One region of the Bacteroides sp. QWL-09 genome, then DNA from elsewhere that is predicted to be linked to it. Evidence: riboswitches for the same ligand, from Rfam matches in the RefSeq annotation. Region 1 holds a riboswitch; each other region holds the start of a gene.
What was found. A riboswitch is a leader RNA that binds a small molecule or an ion and turns the genes downstream of it on or off. The one in region 1 is predicted to bind cobalamin.
Positions count from the first base shown of each region.

Region 2: it holds a riboswitch for cobalamin, as region 1 does, so the genes downstream of both, AC4PG5_RS03740 (DUF5074 domain-containing protein) here and AC4PG5_RS12950 (anaerobic ribonucleoside triphosphate reductase) in region 1, are expected to answer to the same signal.
Region 3: it holds a riboswitch for cobalamin, as region 1 does, so the genes downstream of both, AC4PG5_RS02390 (TonB-dependent receptor plug domain-containing protein) here and AC4PG5_RS12950 (anaerobic ribonucleoside triphosphate reductase) in region 1, are expected to answer to the same signal.
Region 4: it holds a riboswitch for cobalamin, as region 1 does, so the genes downstream of both, AC4PG5_RS03910 (putative transporter) here and AC4PG5_RS12950 (anaerobic ribonucleoside triphosphate reductase) in region 1, are expected to answer to the same signal.

Region 1 covers NZ_CM178748.1:3,207,032-3,210,532, reverse strand. Annotated here, with positions in the region: gene AC4PG5_RS12955 (DUF3858 domain-containing protein) at 1-841, shown strand, start outside; cobalamin riboswitch at 1,154-1,335, shown strand; gene AC4PG5_RS12950 (anaerobic ribonucleoside triphosphate reductase) at 1,370-3,501, shown strand, end outside.
Region 2 covers NZ_CM178748.1:950,590-954,090, forward strand. Annotated here, with positions in the region: gene AC4PG5_RS03735 (flavin reductase) at 1-203, shown strand, start outside; gene AC4PG5_RS03740 (DUF5074 domain-containing protein) at 359-1,714, opposite strand; cobalamin riboswitch at 1,772-2,011, opposite strand; gene AC4PG5_RS03745 (alkaline phosphatase family protein) at 2,243-3,205, shown strand; gene dpp5 (dipeptidyl-peptidase Dpp5) at 3,404-3,501, opposite strand, start outside.
Region 3 covers NZ_CM178748.1:612,882-616,382, reverse strand. Annotated here, with positions in the region: gene AC4PG5_RS02400 (sulfatase family protein) at 1-585, opposite strand, end outside; gene AC4PG5_RS02395 (RNA polymerase sigma-70 factor) at 890-1,432, opposite strand; cobalamin riboswitch at 1,810-2,033, shown strand; gene AC4PG5_RS02390 (TonB-dependent receptor plug domain-containing protein) at 2,087-3,501, shown strand, end outside.
Region 4 covers NZ_CM178748.1:991,063-994,563, forward strand. Annotated here, with positions in the region: gene AC4PG5_RS03900 (NanQ anomerase/TabA/YiaL family protein) at 1-221, opposite strand, end outside; gene AC4PG5_RS03905 (DUF2461 domain-containing protein) at 239-904, opposite strand; cobalamin riboswitch at 1,272-1,472, shown strand; gene AC4PG5_RS03910 (putative transporter) at 1,770-3,458, shown strand.

The DNA.
Region 1 (3,501 bases):
TCGTCTAATTCCTGATTTCGCCAGTGCCAACCAGATGAATCACATCATTTTACAAGTTCCTCTCCCCCAAGATACCTTGTGGTTAGAATGCACCAACCCTAGACTTCCTTTTGGATATATCCATCAGCAAATAGCGGGACACGACGGACTATTGATTACCCCGGAAGGAGGAAAGGTTTATCGCCTTCCGCTTTATCCGGACTCTCTCAACACCCAAAACAACAAAGCCACGGTAAGTATATCGCCAACCGGATCGGCAACGATCACAGTAGAAGAAATCTCCCGTTTATTCCAATATGACCATCAGTCAGGAATCATAGACTTAGAACCGAATAAACAAAAAGATGCACTTCGAGAAGAAATCAAGCTCACCCATGCTATGATTGATCAAATCAAAATTAAAGAGAATAAAACCGATCATCCGGAAATCACGATCGATTACCAGATTCAAACCGATCAATATGGGCATAAAACGGGCAATCGCCTCTTTATCCCCACCAATATTTTCCGTCGTAGCTTTTATAACCCGCCATTAACGACTCGTCATTCACCGATATCCATCGGTTATGGCTACCATGACACCGACAGTATACGCATCAAAATACCGAATGGATACAGTGTGGAAGGTTATCCCAAAAGCATAGAGATGAAAAGCAAATTTGGAACGTTTAAGTCCTCAATCTCCATTCATGAAAACGAGATCGTTGCCACTTACCGCTTATTAATGCACAAAGGAGTATATTCCAAAGACGACTACATAGAATTCATCGCCTTTCGAAAAATCATTTCTGAACAATACAGCGGAAAAGTCGTCTTGAAAAAAGACAATCCCACACAATAGGACAGCTAAGAAAATCAATCAATAGCAAAAGATTCATCTAACAAAAGTCGCTATAACAAAATAATAGGTTATAGCGACTTTTGTTCATATCAACACTCTATCCAACTCTCCAAAACCTTAAGACTCCAAAGTCTCAAAACTAAAAAGCTTATAAACTAAAATCGAACCACCCCCTTAATAAAAAAAGAGAAATTTCACAGCGATTTTCACTAAAAAAGTTTTCCAAAACGGAAAACTTTAGATATCAACAAGAAAGAAAAGTTGCCCAAAAAAACTTCAATATATAGACTTGTTTTTATAGATAGAACTTCTATCTTTGTAATCGATTACGGTACTAAAAGCGACTTAGTCATGAGGGAACGCTGTGTAATTCGGCGACAGTACCCGCTGCTGTAATTCTCTAGGAATCCGCACATTACGTCACTTTGTCAAGACATGGGAAGGCGTGCGAAGGAGAGATAAGTCAGAAGACCTGCCACAATCAAACAGAAGAAACATTATTGTCTAACACTTTCGGGAGTTAAAGTTATGAACTACGCAGAAATTTGTATCATCAAACGCGATGGTAAGAGAGAAGATTTCTCTATTAGCAAAATCAAGAACGCCATCGGAAAAGCATTCAATGCTACAGGAATTAAAGACGAGCAACAACTTATCGCCGATATCACGATGAGTGTAATCGACAAGTTTACCGCTCCAACCATCACTGTTGAAGAGATTCAAGACTTGGTTGAGAAGGAACTGATGAAAAACCGTCCTGAGGTTGCTAAAAAGTATATCATCTACCGCGAATGGCGAAACACCGAACGCGGTAAAAAAACTCAAATGAAACAAATCATGGATGGTATTGTAGCTATTGACAAGAATGATGTCAATCTAAGCAATGCCAACATGAGCAGTCACACGCCTGCTGGGCAAATGATGACATTTGCTTCGGAAGTCACGAAAGACTATACCTATCGCTATCTATTGCCGAAACGATTTGCCGAAGCTCATCAACTTGGTGATATCCATATTCACGATTTAGATTACTACCCCACTAAAACCACAACGTGCATACAATACGATATGGACGATTTGTTCGAACGGGGGTTCCGAACTAAAAATGGAAGCATACGTACCCCACAGAGCATTCAAAGTTATGCGACATTGGCAACGATTATCTTCCAGACCAACCAAAACGAACAACATGGAGGACAGGCCATTCCGGCATTCGATTTCTTCATGGCTAAAGGGGTTGGCAAGTCGTTCCGTAAACATTTAACCTCACTATTGAGTTTCTGCTCGTTAATCGAACAAAACCTAACTTTGGAGGAGAAAGAGATCCGTCAGTTAGTGGAATTACACCTGCCCTCACTCCGCAACAGCGAAGCCGAACGCAATGCGCTATGCGACGCTCTCGGCAAAATAGGAGCAACCATCGACGAGCATCATCTACAGCCAATTATCGACAAAGCTTTTGCGCTCACCCGCAAAGATACCCATCAAGCCATGGAAGGGTTTATCCATAACCTGAACACCATGCACTCTAGAGGAGGAAACCAAGTGGTTTTCAGTTCCATCAATTATGGAACAGACACCTCAGCCGAAGGCCGTATGGTGATCGAAGAACTTCTTAAAGCCACCATCGAAGGATTAGGTACCAGAGGTGAAGTACCCGTTTTCCCAATCCAGATCTTTAAAGTGAAAGACGGCATCTCCTATTCAGAGCAAGACTTCGAGAAAGCGATGAAAGCAAGCACCATCGAAGAAGCGATGCAGCTAACCTACGACACGCCCAACTTCGACTTGATGCTGAAAGCTTGTCAGACCACCTCAAAAGCGCTATTCCCGAACTTTATGTTCCTCGATACCCCATTCAACACCAACGACAAGTGGGATGCCAACGATCCAAAACGCTACCGCTACGAATTGGCAACCATGGGATGCCGCACACGCGTTTACGAAAATATCTGGGGAGAGAAAAGCTCTTTAGGTCGTGGTAATCTCTCGTTCACCACCATGAACTTGCCAAGATTGGCCATTGAAGCCCGGATCAAAGCAGAAGGCATGGTTGAAGACCAACACCATCAAGAGGCTATCGAACAAAAAGCGAAAGACTGTTTCTTAGAGATGGTACATGAAAAAGCCACGCTCATTGCCGAACAACTCAACGAACGCTATCAATACCAACGCACAGCGCTGGCTTGTCAATTCCCATTCATGATGGCCAACGACGTTTGGAAAGGTGGAGCCAACCTTCATCCCGACGAACAAGTCGGCGATGTTCTTCGCAGTGGAACATTAGGAATTGGATTCATCGGTGGACACAACGCCATGATGGCCCTTTACGGTAAAGGACACGGCCACTGTTCGAAAGCTTGGGAGACGCTTTATGCAGCCGTTGAAGAGATGAACAAAGTAGCAAACGATTATAAAGAACGCTACCAACTGAACTATTCGGTCTTGGCTACACCTGCAGAAGGCTTGTCCGGTCGTTTCACAAGGATGGACCGCCGCAAATATGGGGTGATAGAAGGAGTGACCGATCGCGATTATTACATCAACTCTTTCCATGTCGATGTCAAAGAACCGATCAACATCGTCGAAAAAATAAAATGCGAAGCCCCATTCCATGCCATCACTAAGGGAGGACACATTACTTACGTCGAACTAGATGG
Region 2 (3,501 bases), 1.2 Mb from region 1:
GATTAAAGCCGATCGCTTCGGCTAGTGGAAATGTTTTGTTTGAGCAAGGACGCCTGAGCTTGGAATGTCGCAAACTCTATACCGACCTCATAGAGCCGGAACGATTCATCGACCCTACGCTGATCGATCATTGGTACGATGAAGCCCATGGAGGTTTCCACAAGATGTACGTGGTAGAAATCGAACACATCTGGGTAAAATAAAACCTATAGATGGATAAATAGATAAAACAATCGTTCATCTCTGAAAGAGATCAAAACAAACTTGCCGGATAGTCGTTTTCAAAGCTACTATCCGGCAATTCCTTTTTGATAAGAGATTAGAATAAGTCTAATGATCTATTTAAAAACAGTTGTTTTTATTTATAATAAGCAACCACGCTGTTCCCGTTAGCCACTCCGGTTTGGAAAGCATATTTAATCTCTTTCGTTTGTGGATTAAGAATGACGACATCTTGTCCCATACCGGTTAAGAAAAGATCGTCTGTTCCATTAATCTGACCAATATGATATTCCATCAACATTTCGATGCCAACGCTACTCAAGTTAAAATCGAGTTCCGTCACCGCATCTGTTGCCGGATCTAAAACATAAGAACTCCCTTTATAAGACGTCCAGTCAAAAGAGCAAGCATAAAGCTGACCGTTCATCATGGTCATATTGCCTACTTTTAGCCCTGTAACTTCGGTAATCTGATCATTGGCTGTAGTCAATTTAAAGAGCTTATAAGTATTATAATTGGTGCTAAAATAGATCGTTCCTTTGGCGGCTGAAACAATGCCGGTAGGGTTCTTCTCTGTGGTAATCACTTTATCTTCCTGCATCTTTCCCGGATCGACAACTGAGATCTTATTGTCCTCTCCTTGTCCGGAGTTGCAGACATAAATTTTACCGTCATTATAGCAAAGGTTCTCGGCTAAAGTACCGCTCAATGCAGCATGAGCATCTAAAGTCAGCGACAACGTGTCTAAACGTACCACTTCATTAGAATAGCTACTGATGTAAGCCTTACCGCCTTCAAAAATGATATTACGAGGTTTTGCAGGCGCCCCTTTAGCATCAACAAAGGGAATACGCTTAATCGACTTCCCATCGGCCGGATTGATCACCTCAATATAATTGGTCCCTTCGGTGGCTGCTGCTCCAAAACCAGGACCTGTCACCACACAATACATCTTACTTCCGTAAATTTTGAGATCGTTGCCGGTGTCTCCCAATGCTGTTCCGTTTATTGCCACAAATTGCTTCTTCAATAATTGTTTGGTCGCGACATCGTACCATGCTAATTCCGTATTTCCTTTGCCGGCATACCCTTCGCTTAAAATCCAATACCCCACAAGCTCCGGTTTCTTTTGCTGCTCAATCTTCAGATTAAGTGATTTTCCGGAAAGAGAGGTTAAGATCAGTTCGGTTGAACGTGCGGCATAATCGGCATTCGGTTGTACTGTAACCGTCAACTCTTTATTTCCTTCGGCATAATTCAAACTTCGGGTAGCCACTTCATCTTTAACCACTACCGTAACCCAATCGGGCAGACTGTTCATCGACCACTCTTCATTACTCGTCAAAGAAAAGCTTTGTTCACCACCTTCATAAGAGAATGCTAGGTTATCGACTTCCAAATCAGTGGCTAACTGTGACACAAAATCGTCGTGACTACAAGCCACAAAGCCAAGCATAGCGAATAACATCGCTAACAAATGAATCTTTTTCATGTTGTAAATAAATAAATGTATAATAAAAAGGTTGAATAATATTCCAGTCCACGGGAACTTATTTCGTCTATTTTGGCAGGTCTTCTGACTTACTCTTCCGAATGCATCCTTCCCAAAAGATGTTCTCTATAACCTTTATAAAAAAGGGAGACCATGTTTCAGTGGTAATGAGTATGGCATACGGATTTTGGTTGAGCTTACAGCAGCGGGTCTGTTCAGGACTTACACCTGATTCCCTTTTCATTACTCATTTCGAAGATTATGGAAATGGGTAACACCAAAATTCATGTAGCAAAGATAGTAAAAACATCCGATATCAAAAGTTATTGCTGTAGATAACACTCCATTTCCACAAGCGCTTTTATAGGGTACAACAGAGTCCAATTGCTCCTCAAAAGATTGAGCATCTTATGACTACATAAAGATTGAACCTTACACTACTTTTAAAATAGATTTTGTACATTTGTCGTTGGTACGAGAAAGAAGAGTCCGTACCCAACGCACACAAATACTAATTTTAAATCTATTATGGACCATTCAAAAAGAAATTTTCTTAAGGAAGGATTGGCCGGTGCCATCACGTTAGGAGCACTATCTCTGCCTGAGCCAATAAAAGCATTTACTCGTAAAAAGGAAAAAGCAAAACAAATCGCCCAACATCTTGTTATGATTAGCTTAGACGGTATATGCGTCGAAGGCTTTCAGAAGGCAAACACGCCCAATTTGGATAAATTGTTGGCTCAAGGCGCACTCTCGATTAAAACTCGTGTTGTCATGCCTTCGGTGACCTTGCCCAACTGGACTAGTCATCTAACCGGTAGCGGACCTGAACAACATGGGGTAGTGGATAACTCTTGGGAGATCTCAAAATACAAGTTACCGGCTATCGAGACTGACGATGAGGGGTATTATCCTTCTGTTTTTAAGGTCTTAAAAGATCAGATGCCGGAGATCAAAACAGCGTTTTATTACAATTGGGCTCCGCTCATCAACCCATACAACAAGAAATACTTTGATGAGATTTCCTTTTTAGAGGAAGACGGCTATCGTGCAAATTACGATAAAGCCTTCAACTTTCTAGTGACTAATCGAGCTAACTCAACCTTAACCTTTCTCTATTCAGTTCATACCGACCATGCCGGACATAAGTATAAATGGATGTCTCCGGAGTATATCCGTTCGATTGAAGAAGCCGATGTTGAGATCGGAAGTCTTATTGATAGACTAAAACAAAACGATTTATATCAAAACACTCATTTTATGTTCCTATCAGATCATGGAGGCCTTGAATATGGACACGGAGGAGTCAGTACGCATGAAATGATTGTTCCTTGGGGCATTACCGGTGCAAAGATTAAAGAAGGATTTATCATCGAAGAAGCCAATAATACGGTCAACACGGCTTCAGTCATCTTATTCTTATTTGGGGCGAAGCAACCGAAACCATGGACAGGAGAGGTCCCATATTCGATATTCAAAGAAAACTTATAAGGAATAAGAATCAAGGAAGCTTGAGGATCGATCTGCATAAACAGATCATCCGATCTTTAGGATAAATTGCTCGAACGTCCTCTATTACGAAATTAGCCGATTTTTGTATGCTTAGATACAAAAATCGGCTAATTATTTGATGAAATAAAAACTCGTTAAATCATTAAACTTAACTTTCTATTTCTTTTTCATCTGTTATTATTTTGCCTGAGGCTTCAACCATTTATCGAGCCATTCGAAGTACGTACGTTGCCAAAGGACTCCATTTTGAGGTTTAAGTACCCAGTGATTTTCAT
Region 3 (3,501 bases), 860 kb from region 1:
TTTTCGAGCATCATGTTCAGATAAATAATCCCAAAAACGTCCATCGTTAGATAATGGTGCAAACATTGGATCGTAGCTTGGTACCTTAGATTCAGTAACAAACCCATCATCATATCCATGTTCCGCCGGTGGATTAAGTAAATGTTTGTTTTCCGGTCGACCTCGATTGGCATCTCTTTCTTCACAAGTTAGAGTCCCTAAATGCCATTTTCCAAAATGTCCAGTAGTATATCCGTTTTCTTTTAAAATCTCCGGTAATGTTTTCTCTTCCGGACGTAAGATTCCCACATTAGGAGCAAATACGCCCATACGATAAGCATTCCTTCCCGTGAGCACACTAGCACGAGTCGGAGACGATAATGGTGCCGCTGAATAAAATTGCTCGAAAACAACTCCTTCTGAAGCTAATCGGTCTAAACAAGGGGTCTTTATAGAAGTATTACCATTAAAACCAACATCTCCCCAGCCTAAATCATCAGCCATAATCAAAATGATATTAGGAGCTGCCGTTTGTTGAGCCATTAAAACAGAAGTGGCACCAAGTGAAGATGTTAATAGTAATAATCTAGAATTTATTTTTATCATAATAGTATTAAGTTACATTGGTAAATGAGTTCATTATAGTCCTTAGCTATAAGAAGGAACATATATATTATCAGAGAAAGCGCATAAAGCAAATCAAAGATTATGATGATATCCTTGGAAGTGGCATTAATCGAGTAAAACTAGAATATACGTAATCAACCGATTGACAGTTGATAGTCTTTGAAAAGAAAATAGAAGGCTGTACAGCCACATAACCAAAATCAATGTTTTTCATAATTATATAAAAGAGATAAAAAGGAACTATTGATAGCCCTATACTATATAAACAATGAAGGTTAGCTCACTACGCAATCAAAGTTATAAGAAATACAATTAAAATGTTTTTTTTCAGATCTTGCAGAGCCAAATAGAGATGTCGTTCGACTGTACGAATAGAAAGTTGTAATTGATCAGCGATTTCTTGGTTACTCATGCCGTCTTTCCGGCTCATAGTAAAAACCTTTTTTCGTTGTTCGGGCATATTATCTAATGTCAACTTTATTAGAAGTTGAAGTTCTTTAGCATGAAGCTGGTCGTGAATATCAAACTCAGAAGAGAAGCAATCCTCTTTTGTGCATCTTTCCTGATAGTTAAGTTCGATAGATTTATGCTTAAGAAAGTTGTAAATATGATTACGAGTCATTACGTAAATGTAGCTATCCCATGTTTCTTTACTCTCCCAAAGTTGAGTATTATCCCATAATTTGACGAATATATCTTGCGCAATATCTTCCGCATCCTCCTCCGAATGTAAAATCTTACATGCGAAAGCTTTGACCTTCGGATAAGTCTGAATAAAAAACTGCTCAAACTTCCTTTTTTTGCGTGATTCTTCCAGACTCATCATCAGGGATTTCAGGTTACTATTTCTTAATTAAAGGCCAAAAATAAACGCTTTTGAAAGAAAAAACAAGAAAATCCCGTAATAAGGTGTTATTTACATTTTTTCCCAAAAACATAAAAACAGTGTTAACCAACTAATTTGTAAATCATTATAAAAGCAAAAAGAAGTTACATAGACGTTACTCCTTTTAGCAGAAAAGGCCCAGTATATTGGCAAAAATTCCATTGAAATTTGATCAGACTTCCCATTAATAGAGGCTAGCACAATCTGCAATTCATAAGTATACCACAGAACATACTTTTTTAAATCAGTATATCTATGAATTAGACAATTATTGTTCCTTTTTTATCAAACAGATTTTTACTATTCAACAGATTTACTATCTTTGGCGGCGTTTAGGTGATCTGTTATATTTTCCATATAACAGATAAAAGGGAATTCGGTGAGAGACCGAAACAGTGCCCGCTACTGTAATTTCTATTTCTTCAAAAGATGGAGCAGTTGAAAGAAGTTCTGCTTACCACTGTTAATTTTAGTCATTAACGGGAAGGTTATCTCTTTCAACAGAATAAGTCAGGAAACCTGCCTACACAAAGCAAATAATCAAGCCATCCCGGGGTCAGGAGGGTATTTATTAACATTTATCAAAAAACATCCATGAGAAAAAGATGCTTAGTAGCAGCCTTATTAGGAGGTTATGCTGCTTTGGGAGTAATGGCACAGCACCCGACAACAACCAACCAAGAGTTAACGGTCGATTTAAACCCTATTGTAGTTACCGGTACAGGTACTCATCAACGCTTAAAAAGCACACCGGCTCCCGTTTCAGTTGTGACTGCAGCCGACATTAAAAAAGCCGGAATCACAGACTTTCAACAAGCAATGACCATGCTTGTACCTTCACTTTCATTTTCAACCAACAGTATGGGTTCTTATTTAATGATGAACGGATTGTCGAATAAATACGTGCTCATTCTAATTAACGGACGAAAGCTGATTGGCGATGTCGCTAACAATATCGACTTGTCACGTATCGATTTAAGTCGAGTGAAACGTATTGAGATACTCAATGGAGCTGGTTCATCACTTTACGGATCGGATGCCATTGCCGGAGTGATTAATATCATCACCGATGAACCTAAAAATGTAATGCAAGTTAGCTCTTCCACTCGATACGAAGGCTACGGACAATTCACACAATCGGTTAACGCCAATATTGCTAACGAGAAGTTCGGTTCATACACCACTTACAAGCACGACCAAAGTGACAGTTGGCGTACGAATGATGAAGCCTATTCCGCCGACCGAAAAGGCAATATTTCGTTAATTCCTACGGTAGGACTCATGTCCACCGGTTTCCATTCGAACTTGATCAACCAAAAGTTCACTTACCGCCCAACCGATAAGCTCTCGCTATATGCCAATGGAGGATATTATTGGAAATTAACGGATCGTCCGGTCGCCGAGTCGACCGTTTACGGCAGTTCCGACTACGACTTACACTATGAATCGTACAATGTAGGGGTTGGAGGACGTTATCTATTGAGCAAAAAATCGTCTATTACACTCGATTTGGTTAACGATAACTACCTGCAAAACTATAAATATATTCGTATACCTAAAGCGAAGAATTATGAAGTTGGAGACTATAACAAAGTGAAGACTCAACGTTTCTATGAAGCAGAAGCCAAAGGGATATTCAGCTTTTTCGACAATAGTCAAACGGTATTTGGTCTCGATTATCGCTCAGAAAGTTTAGATCGTCCATCTGCCGGAGTTGATAAGGCCGTTTATACCTTAGCCGGATACGTACAACACGAAATGAAACTAGCCGATCACTTCAAAACCATAGCCGGAGCAAGATACGATTATCATGAAACGGCTAAAGGCCGACTAAGCCCCAAATTAGCTTTAATGTATTCCAATGGACCGATCAACGTTCGAGGCACCTATTCAGCCGGTTATCGTGCACCAGGATTGGATGAACTTTACTATTTACTCAATCGCACGAAAACCATCACATTAGGCAACACTCGTTTAAAACCGGAACATAGTCAATACGTTTCTTTGAA
Region 4 (3,501 bases), 1.2 Mb from region 1:
AGTTGAATATCGATAAACTGATGATGAGTCTCTAATCTGGCCGCTTCCCGGTTCTTAATTCCGGTGGTCGCAATATTAACCATTAGGCGATCTTTCTCTAACTCGATCTTGCCCAAATCCATAGTTTCTAAGTCGTGTGATTCAAGAAAAGCCCTAGCTACTGAAAATAAAGGATGCAAAGATTCATATTGCTTAAGGTTTTCTAATTTGTCTACTATCATATTCTTTATAAAATTAATTATTCAAAATCATCAATGGTATAATTCATAAAATCTCCAAAGCGCTTAAACTGAACAAAAACCTCCGCTATACGGTCGAGCACATCAGGTTGAAGGAAAAACGAATCCGGGACATAATAGCACGGCGTATATTCCCTGAACTTCAGATAATCAACCTGTTTAAAGTTACGATCAAATCCCTTAGGAGCTGTTTTCAATGGATTTTCTCCAACGACAGGGAAAAACTTCTTAAAAGCGTCGTCTTCCACAATAGATACAAACTCATCTATATTATGATAGATCGACTCCCTTACAGCCTTAAGGATATTAGGCGGTAAACATAAGCTTCCCCCGGCCAGCATTGACTTTCCTGGTTCCAAATGGATATAATAACCGAAGTGATGTGATTTCTTACCCATCGAGTTTATATATCCCCCCATATGCGTCTTATAAGGAGTTTTATCTGCAGAAAAGCGGGTATCTCTGTAAATCCGATAGGTACATTCCTTAGGAGAAAGCCCCTTCACTGTTTCATCAAACAGAGATATTCGAGAAATAGATTTCTCTAAAAAAACATCAAACTCATTGCGTACGCGATCATATTCAGCTCTATTTACATTAAACCAATCCCGATTATTGTTTGCCGAGAGCTGATTTAAAAAATCAAAAATAACAGGTATATTCATACTGAACGATTTTGGATATTCTTACACAAACGTACACATTTTATTTCAAACATACTAGCAAATAAGGCAAAACCCATAAAAGAGACTGTCTCAAAACAAAAAACATTTTTGTTTTGAGACAGTTACCTAAATACATTTATCAAAAATAGAACAGACTCTTCTATTCTTTAATGTACTACCACTTTCACAAGCGAAATACATCCCATTAAATTAATCTTATATCTAATACTATGAAAAACACAATATCTTAACACGTCATCCCATTATTTTGTTTACTGAAGTCGTCTAAAAAAACGTTATTTTTTAAAATAGTAGCAAAACATTCCAATCTAAAGACCCAATCATGATGGTAATATCTAATTTTTGGTTTATCTTTGCAGAGAATTGGTTTTGAAAAGTATTACTACTATTCAAATTAAAAGGGAATTAGGTGAGAATCCTGAACAGTCCCGCTGCTGTGAAGCTCTATAAGAAACATTCTGAAAATAACTTTTACCACTGACCATTAAGGTTGGGAAGGTTCAGAATGGGAGCTAGTCAGAAGACCTGCCATTCATTATAGTCTATTTTTACTCGTGGGTTAGAGAAATAGAATACTAAATTAAGCATTTATATTTTAAACGTTTATTTTAAAAGCCTGGATTATTGCATTGTCGTGCTATAATATGTAGCCGCATATGCTATAACGTTAATGCCATGCTAACCTTTTACATTTATAAAAAAAACAAACACACGAAACGCGACATGACTAGATTTTCTAAAATGCGGTAATATACCGTTGTAGTATGTTTAATGTGTATATCCCTGTAGAAGTGATTCTACGGGGATATTTTACCCAAAAACAAACATTATAAATATTTATATCATGGACTTTTTAACACATCTATTTCAAGGATATCCCGATTTATGGGGTGGGGGCGTTGCCCATTCAGTACTTATCCTTTCGCTGGTGATTACTTTCGGAATCATGCTAGGGAAAATCAAGATTGGAGGCATATCCTTAGGTATCACTTGGATTTTATTCGTCGGAATAGTATTCGGTCACTACCACCTCAACCTCGACGAGCATTTGCTCCATTTCCTCAAAGAGTTTGGACTGATTCTATTTGTCTATTCCATCGGATTACAAGTCGGCCCGGGCTTCTTCTCAGCTTTTAAGAAAGGCGGCCTTACGCTTAACTTACTGGCCATCATCGTTGTCTTTCTAGGAGTCGGCACCACCATTGCTTTACACTACATCACAGGTATTCCTATCACCACCATGGTGGGCATACTCTCGGGTGCAGTAACCAACACGCCAGGGTTAGGAGCCGCACAGCAAGCCAATAGTGACTTGACCGGCATTGATGCACCGGAGATTGCCTTAGGATACGCCGTCGCTTATCCGTTGGGAGTTGTCGGTATTATATGTACTCTCCTTGCGTTAAAGTACATCTTACGCATAAAGACGAAAGAAGAAGAGGGTGAGGCCATTAAAGGAGGAGGACACCTCCAAGAGCTCACCGTGCGTCGAATCTCGTTAGAAATACGAAACGAAGCATTAGAAGGCAAAACCGTAAAAGAAGTTCGCCCTTTGATCAATCACGATTTTGTGATCTCTCGCATCCGTCATAAAGGCGACGTTCACGAACAAGAGCTAGTGAACTCCGAGACCGTACTACACCTATCGGATGAGATCTTAATCATTTGTACGCCGATCGATATCGCAGCAATTACGCTCTTCTTCGGAAAGCAGATCAATGTAAAATGGGATGAGTCGAACAAGCAATTGATCTCACGACGAATTCTGATCACCAAACCGGAGCTAAACGGCAAAACACTTTCACAGCTAAATATTAGAAACAATTTTGGAGCAAGCGTCACTCGAGTAAACCGATCGGGAGTTGACTTGGTCGCAACCTCGCAACTCCAACTACAAATGGGCGACCGCGTTACCATTGTGGGAGAAGAACTAGCCGTCAGCCATGCCGAGAAGATTCTTGGTAACTCGTTGAAACGATTGAACCATCCAAACCTTATTCCAATCTTCTTAGGTATCGCCTTAGGTTGTATTTTAGGTAGCATCCCTTTCGTATTCCCAGGCATACCACAACCAGTGAAACTAGGATTGGCAGGTGGTCCGCTAATCGTATCTATTCTTATTAGCCGTTTCGGCCCTCAGCATAAGCTCATCACTTATACCACGATGAGTGCGAACCTAATGCTTCGCGAGATCGGTATATCCATCTTCTTAGCTTGTGTCGGTTTAGGTGCGGGAGAAGGCTTTGTAAATACCATTATCTATAACGGAGGATATGTTTGGATTGGCTATGGAGTCATTATCACCATCGTTCCTTTACTTATAGCCGGTTTAATCGGCCGATACGTCTTCAAACTGAACTATTACACCCTTATTGGAGTCTTGGCGGGTTCGTCAACCAATCCACCGGCATTGGCTTACTCTAGCGATTTAACCTCGTGCGATGCTCCTGCAGTAGGCTACGCAACGGTTTATCCTTTGACCATGTTCTTAAGGGTACTAACCGCACAACTACTAATCTTATCGTTCAGCTAAATGTGGGATATAAATAGGGATTAGTTGAATAGAAAAACAATCG